Regions from separate parts of the Streptomyces sp. NPDC051105 genome, predicted to be linked through region 1. Evidence: riboswitches for the same ligand, from Rfam matches in the RefSeq annotation. Region 1 holds a riboswitch; each other region holds the start of a gene.
What was found. Region 1 has a riboswitch for S-adenosylmethionine ahead of AB0N16_RS04285 (amino acid ABC transporter permease). Riboswitches for the same ligand answer to the same signal wherever they lie in the genome.

Region 1 (4,832 bases):
CGTTGGGCGTGTTCGCGGTCTGCCTGTTGTGGTAGGCGATGCCGGGGTTGGGGCCGAGGTAGGCGTCGATCTTGCCGCTGTTGAGGGCCAGGTAGACGCTGTTGCTGTCCTGGTAGTACTTGACCGTGAGCTTCTTGCCCTCCTTGGCCAGCTTGGCCTTCCACTCCAGGAGGATCTTCTCCTGGTTGGTGCCGGCGCTGACGGAGACGGTCTTGCCGGCGAGGTTCTCGTAGTTGTCGTCGAAGTTCCAGGTGCTCTTCTTCGGGACCGTGAAGGCGAGGTTGTCCTGCCGGTAGGACGCGAACTCGTACTTCTTCTTGCGCTCCTCGGTGTCGGTGATGTTGGAGAGGGCCACGTCGACCTTGCCGCTGTCGATGCCGACGAACATGTTCTCCCAGGTGAAGCTCTTCAGCTCGGGCGTGAGGCCGAAGACCGCGGCGACCAGCCGGGCGAGGTCGGGTTCGGAACCGGTGAGGGTCTTCTGGTCGTTGCCCACGTAGGCGAGCGGCGGGAATCCGGCGGGCAGGACACCCTCGCCGATGACGAGCTTGCCGCTCTTGCGGACGGAGGCGGGCAGTTCGGCGCTGATGGACTTGACCTCGGAGACCTTGATGGTGGTCTGCTGGGCGGCGCCGTTGGAGACTCGTCCGATGACGACCTCGCCACTCTTGGCTCTGTCGGTCGTCGTAGCGGCGTCGCTGTCGCCCCCGCAGGCGGCGAGCCCGGTGGCGAGGGTCGCGACGGCGGTCGCCGTGGTGAGGCCGCGGATCAGGCTGCGTCGGGAGAGGAGCGTGGGCATGGCCGTCCTTCGTGTTTCAGTGACAAGTGAAAGGGAGGTGGTTCCAGTGAGAAAAGGGGGGTGTTTCAGAGGACCTTGCGGAGGAAGTCCCGGGTCCGTTCGTGCCGCGGATTGTCGAGGACCTCGGCGGGCGGGCCCTGTTCGACGATCTTTCCGCCGTCGATGAAGACGATCCGGTCGGCGACCTCACGAGCGAAGCCGATCTCGTGGGTGACGATCACCAGGGTGGTGCCGCCGGAGGCCAGGTCCTTGATGACGGCGAGGACCTCGCCGACCAGCTCGGGGTCGAGCGCGGAGGTCGGTTCGTCGAAGAGGATGATCCCGGGGCGCAGCGCGAGGGCGCGGGCGATGGCGACGCGCTGCTGCTGGCCGCCCGACAGCTGCCGTGGGTAGGCGCCGACGCGCTCGCCGAGGCCGACCCGTTCGAGGAGTTCCTTGGCCAGCTGCTGGGCCTCGGTCCTGGTCAGCTTTCCGGTGGCGACGGGGGCGGCCGCGACGTTGTCGAGGACCGTCAGGTGCGGGAACAGGTTGAAGTTCTGGAAGACGAAGCCGATCCGGCTGCGTTGGGCCAGGATGGCGCGTTCGGTCAGCTCCTTGAGCCGGTCGCCGTGGCGCTTCACGCCGACCAGTTCGCCGCCGACGCTGACGTAGCCGGTCTCTGGCTTCTCCAGATGGTTGATCACCCTCAGCAGCGTGGACTTGCCGGAGCCGGACGGGCCGAGGATGACGGTGACCTCGCCGGGGCGGACGGTCAGGTCGACGCCGTCGAGGACGCGGTGGGCGCCGTACGACTTGTGGACGTCGTGGATCTCCAGGGCGGCGGGCGCGATGTCCGGTGCGGTGGTCATGCGGCGGCCTCCCGGCGTATCCGTGCCCGCAGGTCGCCGAGGCCGGTGCGGAGTTTCTGGAGTGGGGTCGGCGGCAGCGTGCGGGTGGCGCCGCGGGCGAAGTACCGCTCGACGTAGAACTGGACGACGGAGACGGCGCTGGTCAGGATCAGATACCAGACGGTGGCCACGAGCAGCAGCGGCACGATGTCGCCGGGATAGGTGCTGCCCATGGACTGCACCGAGCCGAAGAGGTCGAGCAGCGAGACGTAGAACACCAGGGACGTGCCCTTGATCAGCCCGATGAGCTGGTTGACGTAGTTCGGCACGATGGAGCGCAGGGCCTGCGGGAAGACGATCCGGGTGAACTGGTAGCTCTTGGGCAGGCCGAGTGCGGCGGCCGCCTCGTGCTGGCCCTGGTCGACGCTGAGGATGCCGCCGCGTACCACCTCGGCCGCGTAGGCCGCCTCGTTGAGGCTGAGGCCGACCACGGCGACCACCATGTCGGTGGCGAGTTTCGTCTCGTCGAACCTGACGAAGGACGGGCCGAAGGGCACGCCGAGGCTCAACGTCTGGTATAGCGCCGAGAAGTTGTAGAGGAAGATCAGCAGGACGATCAGCGGGATCGAGCGGAACAGCCAGGTGTAGGTCCAGCTCACCGCCCGCAGCACGGGGCTGCCGGAGAGCCGGGCGACGGCCAGCACGACTCCGCTGAGGAGGCCCAGCACGGCGCTGAGCGCGGCTACTTCGAGGGTGATGACGAGCCCGTCGAGGATGGTGGGCCGCAGGAACCAGTAGCGGAACCGGTCCCACTGGTAGAAGGGGTTGGTGGCCAGTCCGTGCGCGAACTGCGCGACGACCACCAGGACGACGGCCGTGGCGATCCACCGGCCGGGGCGGCGCAGCGGCTGAACTCGCTGCGCGGTAGCAGGTTTTGATGCTTCATCAGTGGGCGGCGGTGCCTCGGCGAGGGACACGGTGCCTGGGGGTTCGGTCATGGCGGGCTCCGGCGGAGTCGGTCACCCCCGGGTCCCACGGCCGGGACCGCGCGACCGGGCCGCATGCGGGCGGGCGGCACGGTGCGCGGGGGCGCGCGGGGCAGGGGGGCTGGGCGGACGGCGGCACACCGGGCGGCCGGTGTTTCGACGGGGACGCTGAGGCGCGAAGCTGCGGGAAGCCGGCGGAAAGCCTGGTCAGACCCGACAGCGGGCACAGCCCGGTGCGGTACACGCGCTACACAGGGCGCTGTTGACACGGAGCAGGTCGACGGCACGGTCGGCGACGAGCGGGCTCGAATACGGGCGTACGCAGCCCGAGGTGCGGCGCTGGGCCGTCCTGGAGACTGCGTACATGTCCGTCACCTGTCACTGTCGTGCTGGCCCCGGGGGGCCTCGCGCTTACCGAATCGTCGCTTGCCGAAACGTCATCGGTCCGGTCGTCACCTGGGGCACCCCACCGCGATGCGAGGGTTGCCGGTCAGCAAGCCAGGGCTTGACGCTGACGCTCTTGACCGTTCTGGTCCGTAAGTAACGCAGTTGCCCGAACGAATGTCAACGCCTGTCCAAGTGGCGAAACGGTTCGGGCCGCTCTCACCTGCGCGGAAGGCCGGGAGCGTCCGCCGCGTGGCCCGCCCAGTCCAGGATCTGGACGGCCGCGCCGGCGGCTTCCAGGCCCTGGCAACGGCCGTGGTGGCGGCGGGCGATGCCGTCGAGGTCGAGGTGGGCGCCGAAGGCCGGGTGGGCGGCCAGCCGGCGGGCGTAGGCCCACAGCTCCGGGTGGCCGGCGACGGCGTGCACGGCGGAGGCGTCCAGGTGGTTGCGGTGCACGGTGTCGAGTTGCACCAGGGTCACCCACAACTCGACGTCAGCCGCGGTGAGTTGCCCACCGACCAGAAACTCCGCGCCGGTCAGCCGGCGCTCCAGCTCATCCAGGGCGGCGAGCAGCACCTCCAGCGCCTCCGGGTCGCCGCCCGCTCGGCCGGCGTGCTGTGCCGCCTGCTCGATGTCCTCGGCGCACAGCCGCTCGACGGCCTCGATCTCGGCCTCGGCACCGCACGGGTACAGCCGGGTGACGCCGTCGCCGAAGTGACGGTCCAGGTCGCGCAGGATGTCCCGGCCGTGGGTGCTGACGATGCGGCCGGACCAGTCGTCGCTGAGCACGGGTGCGAGGGCCGGTCCCGAGTAGTGGTGGGCGCTCGCCTCGTACAGCGGGCGCAGGGCCGTGTGGCTGCCGTCCGGACCGTCCGGGACGGCGGGCAGATAGGTGACCGGACAACAGTCGTCGAGGGCCAGCAGGCTGTGGCCGACGGCGATGCGGAGGCCGTCGGGACAGGCGGTGGCGAGGTGGAGCCGGTAGCGGCGCGGCACGGCGTAGTGGCCGCTGCGCGCGTCCCGGCCGATGCGCCCCCGGAAGGCGGGGGTGGTCCGGACGGACGGGAGGGCGGCGAACGGAGTGATGGACATGCGTCTCCCCAGGGGTGCGGACGCGCGGACGTACGCGCGGCGGAAGCGTTCGTCGGTGGTGGGCGTTCGGCGGATGCGGCCGCCGGCGGGCACTCAGCCGGTACGGCTGGTACGGCCGGGAGCGGGGGTCAGCCGGTGCGGCTGATGGCGCTGCGGCTGATGGCGCTGCACACACGCAGCAGGTCGATGTGCAGGCGGGAGGTGAGCAGCGGGACGGGGCAGGGCGTACGGCTCTCTCGGCGCTGTCTGCCGGTGACCGTGCGCAGCCGACCCATCTTTCCCTACCTTTTCACTAGGATTCCCACCTGGAGTGTCGATCGGCCTCCGCGCGCCGTCAAGGGGGCGTCCACGCCTGGGACACCCGGCCCCGGCTTGCCGCCGGGCGGGAGCGGCTGTCCGCTGGAGACGCAGGCCGAGTGACAGGAGCCGGATGCGATGAGCGAGCCCCCGGGTCCCGGGCCGGTGCCCGGTGCCGTGCCGGAGACCTTCGCGTTCGGCTGCGGGCGGTGCGGCGAGGCCTGGGAGGCGACCTTCCAGGCGGTGTTTTTCACCGACCCGATCGCCGACCCGGACCTGCGGAGCACCCAGGAGTACGTGGACGAGGCCGGCCGGGCGGTGCGGTCGCCGCTCACCGACGCGGTGTGCCCGCGCTGCGGCAGCCGGAGGGTGCGGATCACGACTCCCGGATCATGACGCTCACCCGAACGACACGCGCGGGTGGTCGGCTGTCGTGCCGGATGGTGG
Region 2 (4,832 bases), on a different contig from region 1:
CTGAGCGACGAGCCCACCCGGTTCGAGGACGCGCCCGGTGCCTGGTCGAGCACCACCGACGGCGTGGTCGTCGAGTTGGACGAGGGCGAGGAGCTGGTCATCGACGAGCAGGTCGTGCGCGGCCGCCACGACTTCGGCGTCCTCGCCGAACGCGCCAGTGTGTACGTCAGCTGGGGCGACGCGGTGATCGAGGTCGCCAAGCGCGGCGGACACGACATCGTGCGCCCCCGCCACCCCGGCAACGCGCTGCGTACGGAGTTCACCGGGACGCCTGCGTACGAGCCCGACGCCCGCTGGGTGCTCTCCGGCCGCTTCCTGCCCTTCGACAGCCCGCGCCCGGTGACCGTCGGTGCCGCCGTCGAGGGTCTTGAGCATGTCTACGACTCCCCCGGCCAGGTCGAGTTCGAGCTGGAGGGCACTGCGCACCGGCTCACCGCGTTCGACGGCCCGACGCCCGGAGCCCTGATGGTGCTGTTCACCGACAAGACCTCCGGTGTGACCACGTACGCGGCGAACCGCTCCCTCCAGATCCCCGCCCCCGACGCCGACGGCAGGGTGACGATCGACTTCAACCGCGCCGCCAACCTGCCCTGCGCCTACACGGACCTGGCCACCTGCCCGCTGCCGCCCACCGAGAACCGCCTGCCGGTCGGGATCGAGACGGGCGAGAAGATCCCGCTGGAACGCGGCGGACGCCCCTGACGGAACGCGCTCTCCCGGCCCCCGTCGCCGTCACCGTCGTCCGCGGTCGGCGGCGGGGGCTGTCCGCGGGTGCCGGCCGGCGGGATCCCGTGGTCCGGGGGGCGGCGAAGGGCCTGGCTGTCCGGTGACGCCACCGGCCCATCGCGTGGTGGCCGACCATGGACCGGCGCGGTCCGTCGAGACGGATTCCCGTCATGTGCGTGCTTGCTCCGAGAGCGCCTGGGTGAAGTGGGTGACGGGGCGCGCCACCCGTTCCCCGTCGAGGGTGATGTCGACCGCCTCGTTGTAGAAGGCGAGGAGCCCCTGGACGGCGCCGACCGCGGGCAGCGGGTCCGGGTAGCTCCAGACGACGTTGGGCGGCACGTCGGCCTCACCGCGCCACGACCAGTACTCGGCGGTGCCCTTGTAGGGGCAGCCGGTGTGATGGTCGGTGGCTTCGAGCAGGTCGAGGCGGACGTCCTCGCGCGGGACGTAGTAGCGGGTGGGCAGGCCGGTCTCGAAGAGCAGGACCGGTCGGCGGGTGTCCGCGACGACCGTGCCGTCGATCTCGACCACGAGGTGACGGCTGCTGGGGATGGCGTCCACCCGCTTGTGCGGGTCACGGGGGTGGATGAAGATCTCTTCCTCCTCCTCGTACCAGTGGTCCAGGCCCCGCCCGACGCGCCGGAACCACTCGAAGGCGATGTGATCGGCCAGGTCGGCGGCCGGGAAGGTCCAGGCGGCGTTCTCCAGCAGCTCACCGTCGATCTCGACGTCGTAGAAGATCCGCGACCCGGTGTGCGTACCGGTCTGCGGGTTCTTCGCGGGGCGGAGGAGTTCCTCGCGTACCTCCGTGCGCGGGAACGCGTACAGCGGTACGGGCACACCGGGCTCCCAGACGAGGACGGGATGGCGGCTGTCGACGACCGTGACATCACCCTTACGGCCCCGCACCCAGCGTTCGCTCGGCTCCCACAGGAGTCCCTCGGGGGTGGTCCGCACGGCCCGTGCGGTGGGGAATGTGGTCATGGCCGGCTCTCCTTCGGCTTGCTCAGGCGGTGACTTCGGCGACGTAGGGGCGGTTCTCCCGCCAGGCCGCGAGCTGCTCGGGGCTGCCGAAGACCCGCAGGTACTCCTCGACGTTGCCACTGGCACGCTCCCACACCGAGACACAAGGTGCGTCCACCAGGCGTCCCGGCACCTGAGACGGTCGCGTCTTCCCGAACTGGGCGTCCGGTTGCGGCATTGACGTACGACAAAACCGATCCGTACGATCGCCAACGGCATTGAGTGTCAGCGTCAGGCCCTGGCTCGCTGACCGGCAACCCTCCCACGCGGTGGGGTGCTCCAGGTGAAAGCCCGGCGGGATCACCGATGACTCCCGCAAGCGCGTGGCGCCGTGACCGGGGCCGGAGACGAGGGGAGGGACCGGCATGCGACACAGCGATGACCACGCCGCCTCCCCCGCCGACGCCACGGCGTACTCCCGGCTCTCGCGCCGGCGCCACATCGATCTGAAGCGTTCGACCAGCTGCCTCTGTCGGTTCTGACCGGCCCGCCTGTCGTCGGCTGACCTCCGTCACCGGCCACGGCTCCTTCGCGCCGTCCTTTCCCTCGCCACCGGTTCTCGGTGTCGTTCGTTTCCCATCCCCCTTGTCTGCACAGCGCCTCCCCGGCCGGTTCCGATCCGGCCGGGGCCGCACGCCGCCGCACGGCCGTGCCTCGCTGCCCCGTAGCCCGGCACCCCGTGCCGGGTGACACGAGTAGGAGAACTCCCTCCGTGACTGCACTCCCGGATTTCAGACCCTCCCGATGGGCGCCCCTGGCCGCGCTCCTGACCACCAGCGTCCTGCTGACCGCGTGCGGTTCGGGCGACGACGGCTCCGGCGGCGGAAGCGGCCCGGCGAAGTCCGGCGGCACCCTGACCTTCGCGGTGGGATCCGACGCCGGCTGCGTGGATCCGCAGCAGGTCGCGAGCAACGACACCATCTACTCGGTGCGGCAGATCGTGGACTCCCTGACCGACCAGGACCCGAAGACCGGCAAGATCGTGCCGTGGCTCGCCAAGAGCTGGGACATCAGCGCCGACGCGACGACGTTCACGTTCCACCTGCGCCCGGGGGTCACCTTCAGCGACGGGTCGAAGCTGACCGCGCAGGTGGTCAAGGACAACTTCGACGCGGTACCGAACCTCGGCGCCCTGGGCACCCTCGCCGAGGGCTATCTGAGCGGCGTCAAGAGCACCACCGCGGTGGACCCGCTCACCGTCAAGGTGGCCTTCAAGCAGCCCAACGCCCAGTTCCTGCAGGCTACTTCGACCCACTCGCTGGCCATCGAGTCATCGGCGAGCGTCAAGAAGACCCCGCAGCAGAAGTGCAGTGACGGTGTGGTCGGCTCCGGGCCTTTCGTGCTGAAGCAGTATGTGCAGAACCAGTCGGTCACCCTGGCCAGGCGCACCGGGTACGACTGGGGTTCCTCGCTGTGGTCGAAGAAGGGCGAGGCCTACCTGGACAAGCTGGTGTTCAAGGTCGTGCCCGAGGCGGGGGTGCGGGCCGGCAGCCTCCAGTCCGGGCAGGTGGACGTGATCAGCAGCGTCGGCAGGGCCAACGAGGCGGCGCTCAAGGGCGGCCAGGTCGCCCTCCGGAGCCGGGCCAACCCCGGCGTGGTGTTCGGTCTGGGACTGAACAACTCGCGGCCCCTGCTGAAGGACGCGAAGGTGCGCCAGGCGATCCTGGCCGCCGTCGACCGGAAGCAGATCGCCGACACCGTCTTCCCCACCGGCACCCAGCCGGCGACCAGCATCCTGGCGCACACCACGCCCGACTACACCGACCTCTCCACCGACCTCGCCTTCGACGCGGCCAAGGCCAAGTCCCTGCTGGACGAGGCTGGTTGGAAGGCAGGTGGCGACGGAGTCCGCACCAAGGGCGGCAAGAAGCTGAGCCTGACCATCAGCTGGTTCCCCAACGCGGCGACCAACCAGCCCGCGCTGGAGCTGGTCCAGCAGCAGCTGAAGGCCGTCGGGATCGACGTGGTGCTCAAGCAGCTCCCGGTCACACAGTTCGCCACGACGCTCCAGTCGGGTGACTTCGACGTGGTGTGGGGGAACACGACCCGCGCCGACCCGGACATCCTGCGCAGCTCCTTCTCCACCCAGCTGGCCAACTTCTACCATCTTCCCGCCAGTTCGCTGGACACGGCGCTGTCCGCGCAGGCCGCGACCACGGACACCGCGAAGCGCAAGCTACTGGTGGCGGAGGCGCAGCAGCTGATCGTGCAGAACGCGTACGACGTGCCGGTGGTGGAGCTCCAGACCCAGCTCGGCGTCTCGAACAAGGTGCACGACCTGACCTTCGACTCCGGCAGCCGCCTCCAGCTGCACGACACCTGGGTCGGATAGCGGATGCGCCGCTATGTGATCAAACGGCTGGCGCAGGCGGTCGGGGTGCTGTGGGCGGCCTATACGGTGTCGTTCCTGGTGCTGGACTTCCTGCCCGGTGACCCGGTCTCCGCGATGGCCGGGGCCGGGATGGACACGGGGCAGGTCGATCCCGCCCAACTCGCCGAGCTGCGGCACGAGTACGGCTTCGACAAGCCGGTGCTGGTGCAGTACGCGGAGTATCTGGGCCGGGCGGTGCGCGGGGACTTCGGCGACGCGGTCTCCACCGGCCGCCCGGTGACCTCCACCCTGGCCGACGCGCTGCCGCAGACACTCCAGCTGACCGGTGCCGCGCTGCTGCTGGCGGTGGTGCTCGGCGGCGGCCTCGCGGTGGTGGCGACGTACACCTCGCAGCGGTGGCTGCGGCAGCTGCTGCTGTCGCTGCCCCCGTTGGGGGTGTCGGTCCCGACGTTCTGGGTGGGTCTGCTGCTGGTCGAGGCGTTCTCGTTCCGGCTGCACTGGTTCCCGGCGTTCGGCAACGACGGGCTGAAGGGTTTGGTGCTGCCGGCGCTCACGCTGGCGATCCCGACCGGTGCGCAGGTCGCCCAGGTGCTGGCCAAGAGCCTGCTGACCGCACTGGACCAGGCCTACGTGGAGACCGCGCGGGCCAAGGGCGCCGGCCGGTGGCGGGTGCATCTGCGGCACGCGCTGCGCAACGCCTCGCTGCCGGCGCTGACGGTGGTGGGCCTGCTGGTCGGGCAGCTGATCGCCG
Region 3 (4,832 bases), on a different contig from region 1:
GCTCAAGAAACCAGGCCGCCGGCGGCAACGCCGTAGCCGCCGCGGCCAGCCGCTTGCACCGCTCGGCCCGCTCCGCCCCCGGCAGACTCAGCGCCTCGTGCAGGGCGCGGGCCGTCCCTCCGATGTCATACGGGTTCACGACGATGGCGTCCTCGCCCAGCTCCTCGTACGCCCCCGCCTCCCGCGACAGCACCAGCACGCACCCCTCGTCCGAGACCACCGGGATCTCCTTGGCGACCAGGTTCATGCCGTCCCGGATCGGGTTCACCAACGCCACGTCGGCCAGCCGGTAGGCCGCCAGCGAGCGGGCGAAGTCGTCCTTGACGTGGAGGACCACCGGCGTCCAACCCGCCGTCCCGTACGCCGAGTTGATCTCGTCCGCGACCCGCTGCACCTCGGCCGTGTAGGCGCGGTACACCGCGAGGTCCTGCCGTGACGGATACGCGAACGCGACGTGCACCACCCGCTCCCGCCACTCGGGGTGGTCGTCGAGCAGCTGCCGATACGCCAGCAGCCCCCGCACGATGTTCTTCGACAGCTCGGTCCGGTCCACCCGGACGATCGTCCTGCGGCCCTCGCCGATCTCCTCCCGCAGCGCCCGCATCCGTTCGTCCACGTCCGGCTGGTGCGACCGCTTCCGCAGGAACTCCGCGTCGGCGCCCAGCCCGTGCACCCCGATCCGGGTCTCCCCGGCCGCCGGGATCCCCGGGCCCAGCACCGCATGACAGCAGGCCACGAACGCGTCCGCCCACCGCCGGGTCAGGAACGCCGCGTGATCGGCGCCCAGGATCCCGCCGAGCAGTTCCGCCGCGATGTCGTCGGGGAGCAGCCGGAAGTAGTCCGGCGGCGCCCACGGGGTGTGGGAGAAATGGCCGATACGGAGATCCGGCCGCAGCCGGCGCAGCATCCGCGGGGCCAGCGCCAGGTGGTAGTCCTGGATGACGACCACCGCACCGGGGCCCGCCTCCTGCGCCAGCGCCTCCGCGAACGCCTGGTTGTAGGCCTGGTACGACGCCCACTGCCGCCGGAACTCCGCGTCGAAGACCGGCTCCAGCGGGGTCTGGTAGAGCATGTGGTGGACGAACCAGAGCACCGAGTTCGCGATGCCGTTGTACGCGTCCGAGAACACGTCCGGGTCGATGTCGAGCATCCGGACCTGCTGCCCGCCGCTGTCCCCGGCCGGCAGCCGGCCGCCGTCGGCCCGCCGTACCGCCTCCCGGTCGCCGTCGCTCAGGGCCGCGCACACCCACACCGCGTTCGCGTCCGGCCCGATGGCCGACAGCCCCGAGACCAGGCCGCCGCCGCCCCGTTTGGCGTGCAGCGCACCGCCTTCGCCCACTTCATACGAAACCGGGCCGCGATTGGACGCGACCAGCACCTCAGCACTGCCGGTGGAAGCCATACGCCACAACCTAGCCCGGCCCGGAAACGCTCAAACGTACGGCTCCGCCCGACGCGCCGCCGTATACCGCCGTACGACGAAGTCACGCCACCCGGCGCTCGGCGTACTCGGCGATCTCCGCCATCGGTGGCCGTTCCTCGGTGTCCACGGAGTAGGTGCGCGGCTCGAAGCCGTCCTCGCCCCGTTCGAACTGGGTCAGGGCGGGCCGGATCAGATGCCCGCGGGCCAGCCGAAGCTGCGCGGTGCGGTAGATCGCGGCGGACATCCGGCCGAGGGCCTGGCCGTCCTGGTGGCGGTGTTTGCGGACCCCCACGTCGACCTGGGCGAGGGCGTCCAGGCCGACCAGGTGCAGGGCGTCGACCAGCATGCCCAGCTCCACGCCGTAGCCGACCGGGAAGGGGAGCTGTTCGAGGAGCGAGCGGCGGGCCGCGTACTCGCCGCCGAGCGGCTGGACGAACCCGGCCAGCTGCGGCCAGTGCATGTTCAGCAGCGGGCGGGCCATCAGTTCGGTGACCCGGCCGCCCTGTCCGGCCGAGCCGGCGAGCGGGCGGTCGTACATCGCCTTGACGAGGTCCACGTCCGGGTCGGTCAGCAGCGGGCCGACGATCCCGGTGACGAAGTCGGAGGAGAACTCCCTCAGGTCGGCGTCGACGAAGCAGACGATGTCGCCGGTGGTGACGAGGAGGGAGCGCCAGAGCACTTCGCCCTTGCCGGGGACGGCGGGGATGCGCGGCAGGATCGTGTCGCGGTGCACGACCCGGGCGCCGGCCGCCGCGGCCACCGCCGCCGTACGGTCGGTGGAACCGGAGTCGACGACCACGATCTCGTCGACGAGCGGCACCTGCCGCATGAGGTCGTGACGGATGATCGCGACGATGTCGCCGACGGTCGCCTCCTCGTTGAGCGCGGGCAGCACGACGGAGACGGACTGCCCGGTGCGCTGCTTGGCGGCGAGTATGCGGTGCAACGGGCGATCGTTCATGGACCAGGAGCGGGTGGCCAGCCAGCACTCGACTTCTTCCAGCACAGTCAGCGGCTCCTCACTGTCACGGTCACACTGCGAGGTGTGATCCATCTCGCGGTTCGGACGACTCTCTCAACTGTCCTGGCCTTCGGTTACAGTCTTGAACAACGCCGATGACCATCGCATGTCCTGGGGTCACCGGCCGTTGACAACCGCATACCGCTCATCCAGAGGGGCAGAGGGATACGGCCCGATGAAGCCCCGGCAACCCTCCAGTCGGTTACTCGTGGATCGCTGATCACTGTCGATCACTCGCGAGGCTCCCGGCTAGGGAAGGTGCCAAATCCGTCTCACGGCGAGATGCGTCGTGAGGAAGATGAGGAGAAAGGGCCTCGCCTCACATGGCTGTGCAGACTGCTGCGACCACCACCGACTCCACGACCGTCGACCTCGGTCCCGCCACTGCCCTGAGCTGCCGCGAGTGCGGCCACCGCGTGCCGCTCGGCCCGGTGTTCGCCTGCGAGGAGTGTTTCGGCCCGCTCGAAATCGCGTACGACTTCTCGGCCTACGACACCGAGGAGCTGCGGAAGCGGATCGAAGCGGGTCCCGCGAACATCTGGCGCTACGCGCCGCTGCTGCCCGTCCCCGCGGACGTGGCGACCAAGCCGAACATCAACCCGGGCTGGACCAAGCTCGTCCAGGCCGACAACCTGGCGAAGGAGCTGGGCGTCACCGGCGGCCTGTACGTCAAGGACGATTCCGGCAACCCGACGCACTCCTTCAAGGACCGGGTCGTCGCCCAGGCCGTCGAGGCCGCGCGCGCCTTCGGCTACACCACGCTCTCCTGCTCCTCGACCGGCAACCTCGCCGGCGCGGTCGGCGCCGCCGCCGCCCGGGCCGGCTTCCGCTCCTGCGTGTTCATCCCGCACGACCTGGAGCAGGGCAAGATCGTCATGGCCGCGATCTACGGTGGCGAGCTCGTCGGCATCGAGGGCAACTACGACGACGTGAACCGTTTCTGCTCCGAGCTGATCGGTGACTCGGCCGGCGAGGGCTGGGGCTTCGTCAACGTCAACCTGCGGCCGTACTACGCGGAGGGCTCCAAGACCCTGGCGTACGAGATCTGCGAGCAGCTCGGCTGGCGGATCCCCGACCAGCTGGTCGTCCCGATCGCCTCCGGCTCGCAGCTCACGAAGATCGACAAGGGGCTGCAGGAGCTGATCAAGCTCGGGCTCGTCGAGGACAAGCCGTACAAGATCTTCGGCGCGCAGGCCGAGGGATGCTCGCCGGTGTCGGTGGCCTACAAGGCGGGCCACGACGTGGTGCGACCGCAGAAGCCGAACACCATCGCCAAGTCGCTGGCCATCGGCAACCCGGCCGACGGGCCGTACGTCCTGGACATCGCGCGCCGTACCGGCGGTGCGGTGGAGGACGTCACCGACGAGCAGGTGGTCGACGCGATCAAGCTGCTCGCGCGGACCGAGGGAATCTTCGCGGAGACCGCGGGCGGGGTGACGGTCGGAGTCACCAGGAAGCTCATCGAGAGTGGGCTGATCGATCCGGCGAAGTCGATCGTCGTACTCAACACGGGTGACGGACTGAAGACGCTGGACGCCGTGGCGGGCACCGGGCTCACGGCGACCATTCGCCCGAATCTCGAGTCTTTCCGCGAGGCCGGGCTCGCCTGAGTCAGCTGTAAGAAACCAGGGCGTTGCCCCGATCGGAGGTTCAAACGTGAGCGTCACCGTTCGCATCCCCACCATCCTGCGCACCTACACCGGTGGTCAGGCCGAAGTCAGCGCCGAAGGCGGCACCCTCGGCGAGGTCATCTCCGACCTGGAGAAGAACCACACCGGGATCGCCGCCCGCGTTCTCGACGACGAGGGCAAACTGCGCCGGTTCGTGAATGTGTACGTCAATGACGACGACGTGCGGTTCGAGCAGGGACTGGAGACGGCCACCCCGGACGGCGCCGGCGTCTCCATCATCCCGGCCGTGGCCGGCGGCTGACCTGCTGACAGGCTGATCGAATGACCGAACATTACCTTCGGTAACGCCGATCACTCACTGTTCATTGGATTGCCCCTTCCGTGAGAGAAGCGGAGGGGGCAATTCTGTGTGGTTGAGCGCGGTACAGTTGGGGAATGCGGCCCCGATCTCCAGGTCGGAAGCCCCGTATTCGATACCGCTGACCCGACAAGAAGTAGCCAAAGTGTGTGGGTTATATGCGGCTTTTGCGGCTTTTATGGGGCCCGACTTGCCCTGAATTCGGCCGAATTCTTGCTACATTCCGGACCCTTCCCGTCCAGAATTCTCGTCCGATTGACCTGTTGCAGACGGCAGTTGGACAGATACATTCAGCCGCGGTCGACGCGTTCCGGCGCACGCCCCCAAACCTGTGGGGGGTGAGGTCTGACCCGGATCCGCGAAGTGTGGATCTGTGCAAGGGCCAGTAATAGGGGAGTT
Region 4 (4,832 bases), on a different contig from region 1:
CTCGCTCCCGGACGACCTGCTCTCCGGCACCGGTGTCCGCTTCACCGAGGGCGCCATCCTGTCGATGCCGATCGTCGGCACGTACATCTCGTACTTCCTCTTCGGCGGCGAGTTCCCCGGCCACGACTTCGTGGGGCGGTTCTACTCGATCCACATCCTGCTGCTGCCGGGCATCATGCTCGGCCTGATGGTGGGCCACCTGATCCTGGTCTTCTACCACAAGCACACGCAGTTCGCGGGTCCCGGAAAGTCCGAGAAGAACGTCGTCGGCATGCCGCTGCTGCCGGTCTACATGGCCAAGGCCGGAGGCTTCTTCTTCCTGGTCTTCGGTGTCATCGCGGCCATCGCGGCGACCACCCAGATCAACCCGATCTGGGCCATGGGCCCCTACCGTCCGGACCAGGTGTCCACCGGCGCCCAGCCCGACTGGTACATGGGCTTCGCCGAGGGTCTGATCCGTTACATGCCGGGCTGGGAGATCAACTTCTGGGGCCACACCCTGGTCCTGGGCGTCTTCATCCCGCTGGTCCTGTTCGGTCTGGTGCTGGGCGTGATCGCGGTCTACCCGTTCATCGAGTCCTGGGTCACCGGCGACAAGAGCGAGCACCACATCCTGGACCGCCCGCGCAACGCCCCGACCCGCACCGCCTTCGGTGTCGCCTGGGTGACGGTGTACATGGTGGGCCTGGTCGGTGGTGGCAACGACCTCTTCGCCACCCACTTCCACCTGTCGATCAACGACGTGACCTGGTTCGTCCGGATCTTCTTCTTCGCCGGACCGGTGATCGCGTTCATCGTCACCAAGCGGATCTGCCTCGGCCTGCAGCGCCGGGACCGCGAGAAGGTGCTGCACGGCCGCGAGACCGGCATCATCAAGCGGCTGCCGCACGGTGAGTTCATCGAGGTGCACGAGCCGCTCAGCCAGGAGCAGCTGCACACCCTCACGGCCCACCACCAGTACGAGCCGGCCCAGGTCGGCGCGGCGGTGGACGAGAACGGTGTCGAGCGCAAGATCAAGGGGTCCGAGAAGCTCCGCGCCAAGCTGAGCAGCGCCTACTACGGCGAGGACAACCAGATCCCGAAGCCCACCGTCGAGGAGTACAAGGAGATCACGAGCGGCCACGGCCACCACTGATCGACCGCGTCGCCACGCCACGGTCGAAGGGCCCCCGTCCGACGTACGGACGGGGGCCCTTCGCCGTGTCCCGGGCTGGATAGGGTAAGCCGTGAAACCTTCATTTCGTGTACGACGAGCAGGAGCGGCCTTATGAGCGCTGTGACCCCCGCTGGAGGCGACACCGCGGCGGGCTGTTCCTGGCCCGAGGTACTGAACGCGTTGCTGTACGGCCAGGACCAGAGCGCCGACGCGACGGCCTGGGCGATGGACCAGATCATGCGCGGCCAGGCGACGGACGCGCAGATCGCCGGGTTCGTGGTGGCCCTCAGGGCCAAGGGGGAGACCGTCGAGGAGATCAACGGTCTCGTCCGCACGATGTACGAGCACGCCAACGTCATCGAGGTACCGGGCCGCACGGTCGACATCGTCGGCACCGGCGGTGACGGCGCCAAGACGGTGAACATCTCCACGATGTCGGCGCTGGTGGTGGCCGGCACCGGGGCGAAGGTCGTCAAGCACGGCAACCGGGCGGCGTCCTCCGCGTCCGGCGCCTCGGACGTGCTGGAGAAGCTCGGCGTCAACCTCGACCTGACCCCGCAGCGGGTCGCCGAGGTCGCCGAGGAGGCCGGCATCACCTTCTGCTTCGCCGTCAAGTTCCACCCGGCGCTGCGCCATGTGGGCGCGGCCCGCGGCCAGTTGGGCATCCGCACGGTGTTCAACATCCTCGGGCCGCTGACCAACCCCGCGCAGGTGCGGGCCCAGGCGGTCGGCGTCGCGGACCCGCGCATGGCACCGGTCGTCGCGGGCGTCTTCGCGGAGCGCGGCAACTCCTCCCTGGTCTTCCGCGGCGACGACGGCCTCGACGAGCTGACGACCACCGCCACGTCCCACGTCTGGATCGTCCGCGACGGCAAGGTCACCGAGGAGACCTTCGACCCCCGTGACGTCGGCATCGACCTGGTCCCCGTGGAGGCGCTGCGCGGCGGCGACCCGTCGTACAACGCGGAGGTCGCCCGCCGCCTCCTGGACGGTGAGCCGGGCCCGGTACGCGAGGCGGTCCTGCTGAACTCGGCGGCGGCCCTGGTGGCCCTGGACCCCGGCACGGGGACGCTGGCCGAACAGCTCCGGACGGGCATGGACAAGGCGGCGGAGTCCATCGACTCGGGCGCGGCCAAGCGGGCGCTGGAGCGCTGGGCGGCGGCGACGAACAGGTAGGGGCCGCGGTCGGCGGGCTGAGGCGCGGTACGGCACCTCGCCCACTGCCTCAAGGGCGTGGGGGGACCCCCAGCTGCGCCGTCGTGGCTGCTCGCCGTTGCGGCGGAGAGGAAGGTGGGCGGCGGTGCTCCCCCTTGCCGGCCTTCCGCCGCAACGGCGGGCGACCGCACACGGTCCTCCCGGCGGTGCCGGAGCGGCTTCGGACCCTGGCGGTGTTCCGTCATCCGGACAGGAGTTGCGCGTCGGCGATCACTTCACTTAGGTTTCTTTCCAGGTCATGAGTGACAGTCATGAGGCCCCGGCCGACTGTCCGGCAACCCTCCGTCCGTGGCGGGGTGCCCCGGGTGAAGACCAGGTCGTAGGCAGCGAGGTCTACGGCAAGCGCGGACCCCTCGTACGCCAGGGGTCCTGGTCGTCGAGGGAGCCTTCTGTGAGCAAGCGAATGCGATAGGGCGTCGAGCCCCGCCTCCGCGTACCCCTTTCACCTTTCCCGTGCCGTCGACGTACCGTCCGGCCCGGCGATTTCGCTTACCCCTCACAGGAGTTCGCCATGTCTGTCGCCACCGCTGCCGCCGCCCAGTCCGTTTGTGCCCGGCTGCCCGTTCTGGGCCGGGATGTCACCGTCCCGCTCGTCACCGGCGGCGAGGTCACCTACGCCGCCCTCGACTACGCGGCCAGCGCCCCCGCCCTCCAGCGGGTCTGGGACGACGTGGCGGCGTACGCCCCCTACTACGGGAGCGTCCACCGCGGCGCCGGCTACCTCTCCCAGCTGTCGACCGACCTCTTCGAGAACGCCCGGAAGACCGTCGCCGAGTTCCTCGACTGCCGCTCCGACGACCAGCTGATCTTCACCCGCTCCACCACCGACTCCCTCAACCTGCTCGCCGCCGCCGTCCCCGCCGACTGCCAGGTCTTCGTCTTCGAGACCGAGCACCACGCGAGCCTGCTCCCCTGGAAGGACGCCCGGGTCACCTACCTCAACGCGCCCCGCACCCCGCGGCAGGCCGTCGAGACCCTGGAACGCGCCCTCGCCGAGCGCGACCCCCACGGCCCGGCCCTGGTCTGCGTCACCGGCGCGTCCAACGTCACGGGCGAGCTGTGGCCGGTCCGCGAGCTGGCCGCCGCCGCGCACGCGCACGGCGCCCGGATCGTCCTGGACGCCGCCCAGCTGGCCCCGCACCATCCCGTGTCCGTCCGGGACCTGGACGTCGACTGGGTCGCCTTCTCCGGCCACAAGCTGTACGCCCCCTTCGGCTCCGGCGTCCTGGCCGGCCGCGCCGACTGGCTGCAGGCCGCCGAGCCCTACCTCGCGGGCGGCGGCGCGAGCCGCAAGGTCACCCGGCGGGAGGACGGGGGAGTGGCCGTGGAGTGGCACGAGAGCGCCGCGCGCCACGAGGCGGGCTCGCCCAACGTCATCGGCGCCTACTCCATCGCCTCCGCCTGCAAGGCACTCACCGAGGCCGGCTTCGACACGCTGGTCGCCCGCGAGCGGCACCTGATCGAGAAGGTGCGGGCGGGGCTGGCCGAGGTCCCCGAGGTCCGGGTCCTCTCCCTCTTCGGCGACGACGCCCCCCGCGTCGGCGTGATCAGCTTCGTGGTGGACGGCTGGAACAGCTCCCACTTCGCCGCCGCCCTCTCCGCCGAGTACGGCATCGGCGTCCGCGACGGCCTCTTCTGCGCCCACCCGCTGGTCAGGACCCTGCTGGGCTCCGACCCGCAGACCCAGGGCGAGTGCGGGGCGCCGGAGGCGGCACCGGGCGAGAAGTCCCTCAACGCCATCCGGGTGAGCTTCGGGGCGGGCACGCCGGACGAGCACGTGGAGCGCTTCGTCGACGCGGTGCGGGAACTGGTGACCGACGGCGCGAAGTGGTCGTACCGCACGGAGGACGGCCGCTGTGTCCCGGCGGTGAGCTGACCCACCCGCAGGGGTGCCGGCAGGACCACCCCCCGATCCGGTGTCCAGGCCCAGCGACGAGAAGCGTCGTGAACGCCAGGATTCATGTAGTCGGCAACGGGCCGACGGGGAATCCGACACAGGGAACCGGGGGGCACACCCATGAACGAAACCGTCGCGAGGCGCCTGACGGGCCTCGCCTCCCTCACCGCGGCGGCCGCCTTCATCGTCGAGGTACCGCTGTACTTCGTCTACTCCGGTCCGCCGCCGGACTCGAACGTCCTGGCCAGGCTGCTGGTCGGGATCGTCGGGCTGGCGTTCGTGGTCGTGTTCGTGACGGCCTTCCGTGAACTGGTCAAGCGGGTCGACCCGGCCAGTGAATGGATCGGCTCGATGGCCCAGGCGACCGGACTGGTGTACGCGACGATCACGCTGGTCTCCAGCGGACTGGAAGGCGGCGCGGTCATCGCCGCGGACCGTCCGATCGACCCGACCATCGCGGTCAGCGGCACCTACATCCTGTATGGGTCGATCAGCCGCCTGATGCTCGCCCTCTTCCTGGCCGCGGTGGGTCACGGGATCTCCCGTACCCGCCTGCTGCCACGC

Region 2: linked by a shared signal. The riboswitch ahead of AB0N16_RS36065 (putative leader peptide) and the one ahead of AB0N16_RS04285 (amino acid ABC transporter permease) in region 1 are both predicted to bind S-adenosylmethionine.
Region 3: linked by a shared signal. The riboswitch ahead of thrC (threonine synthase) and the one ahead of AB0N16_RS04285 (amino acid ABC transporter permease) in region 1 are both predicted to bind S-adenosylmethionine.
Region 4: linked by a shared signal. The riboswitch ahead of AB0N16_RS10945 (aminotransferase class V-fold PLP-dependent enzyme) and the one ahead of AB0N16_RS04285 (amino acid ABC transporter permease) in region 1 are both predicted to bind S-adenosylmethionine.

Annotation. Positions count from the first base shown of each region.
Region 1 covers NZ_JBFBBR010000002.1:59,231-64,062, reverse strand. The annotation lists gene AB0N16_RS04295 (ABC transporter substrate-binding protein) at 1-799, opposite strand, end outside; gene AB0N16_RS04290 (amino acid ABC transporter ATP-binding protein) at 865-1,647, opposite strand; gene AB0N16_RS04285 (amino acid ABC transporter permease) at 1,644-2,624, opposite strand; SAM riboswitch class IV at 3,015-3,138, opposite strand; gene AB0N16_RS04280 (glutathione S-transferase C-terminal domain-containing protein) at 3,216-4,088, opposite strand; gene AB0N16_RS04275 (hypothetical protein) at 4,217-4,363, opposite strand; gene AB0N16_RS04270 (hypothetical protein) at 4,524-4,781, shown strand.
Region 2 covers NZ_JBFBBR010000020.1:73,329-78,160, forward strand. The annotation lists gene AB0N16_RS36050 (DUF1684 domain-containing protein) at 1-702, shown strand, start outside; gene AB0N16_RS36055 (DUF427 domain-containing protein) at 895-1,710, opposite strand; gene AB0N16_RS36060 (hypothetical protein) at 1,733-1,927, opposite strand; SAM riboswitch class IV at 1,964-2,077, shown strand; gene AB0N16_RS36065 (putative leader peptide) at 2,115-2,231, shown strand; gene AB0N16_RS36070 (ABC transporter substrate-binding protein) at 2,462-4,081, shown strand; gene AB0N16_RS36075 (ABC transporter permease) at 4,085-4,832, shown strand, end outside.
Region 3 covers NZ_JBFBBR010000009.1:183,458-188,289, forward strand. The annotation lists gene AB0N16_RS23350 (trehalose-6-phosphate synthase) at 1-1,402, opposite strand, end outside; gene AB0N16_RS23355 (glucosyl-3-phosphoglycerate synthase) at 1,485-2,429, opposite strand; SAM riboswitch class I at 2,587-2,749, shown strand; gene thrC (threonine synthase) at 2,768-4,054, shown strand; gene AB0N16_RS23365 (MoaD/ThiS family protein) at 4,101-4,376, shown strand.
Region 4 covers NZ_JBFBBR010000004.1:27,917-32,748, reverse strand. The annotation lists gene AB0N16_RS10955 (cytochrome bc complex cytochrome b subunit) at 1-1,135, shown strand, start outside; gene trpD (anthranilate phosphoribosyltransferase) at 1,268-2,332, shown strand; SAM riboswitch class IV at 2,606-2,722, shown strand; gene AB0N16_RS10945 (aminotransferase class V-fold PLP-dependent enzyme) at 2,883-4,247, shown strand; gene AB0N16_RS10940 (hypothetical protein) at 4,389-4,832, shown strand, end outside.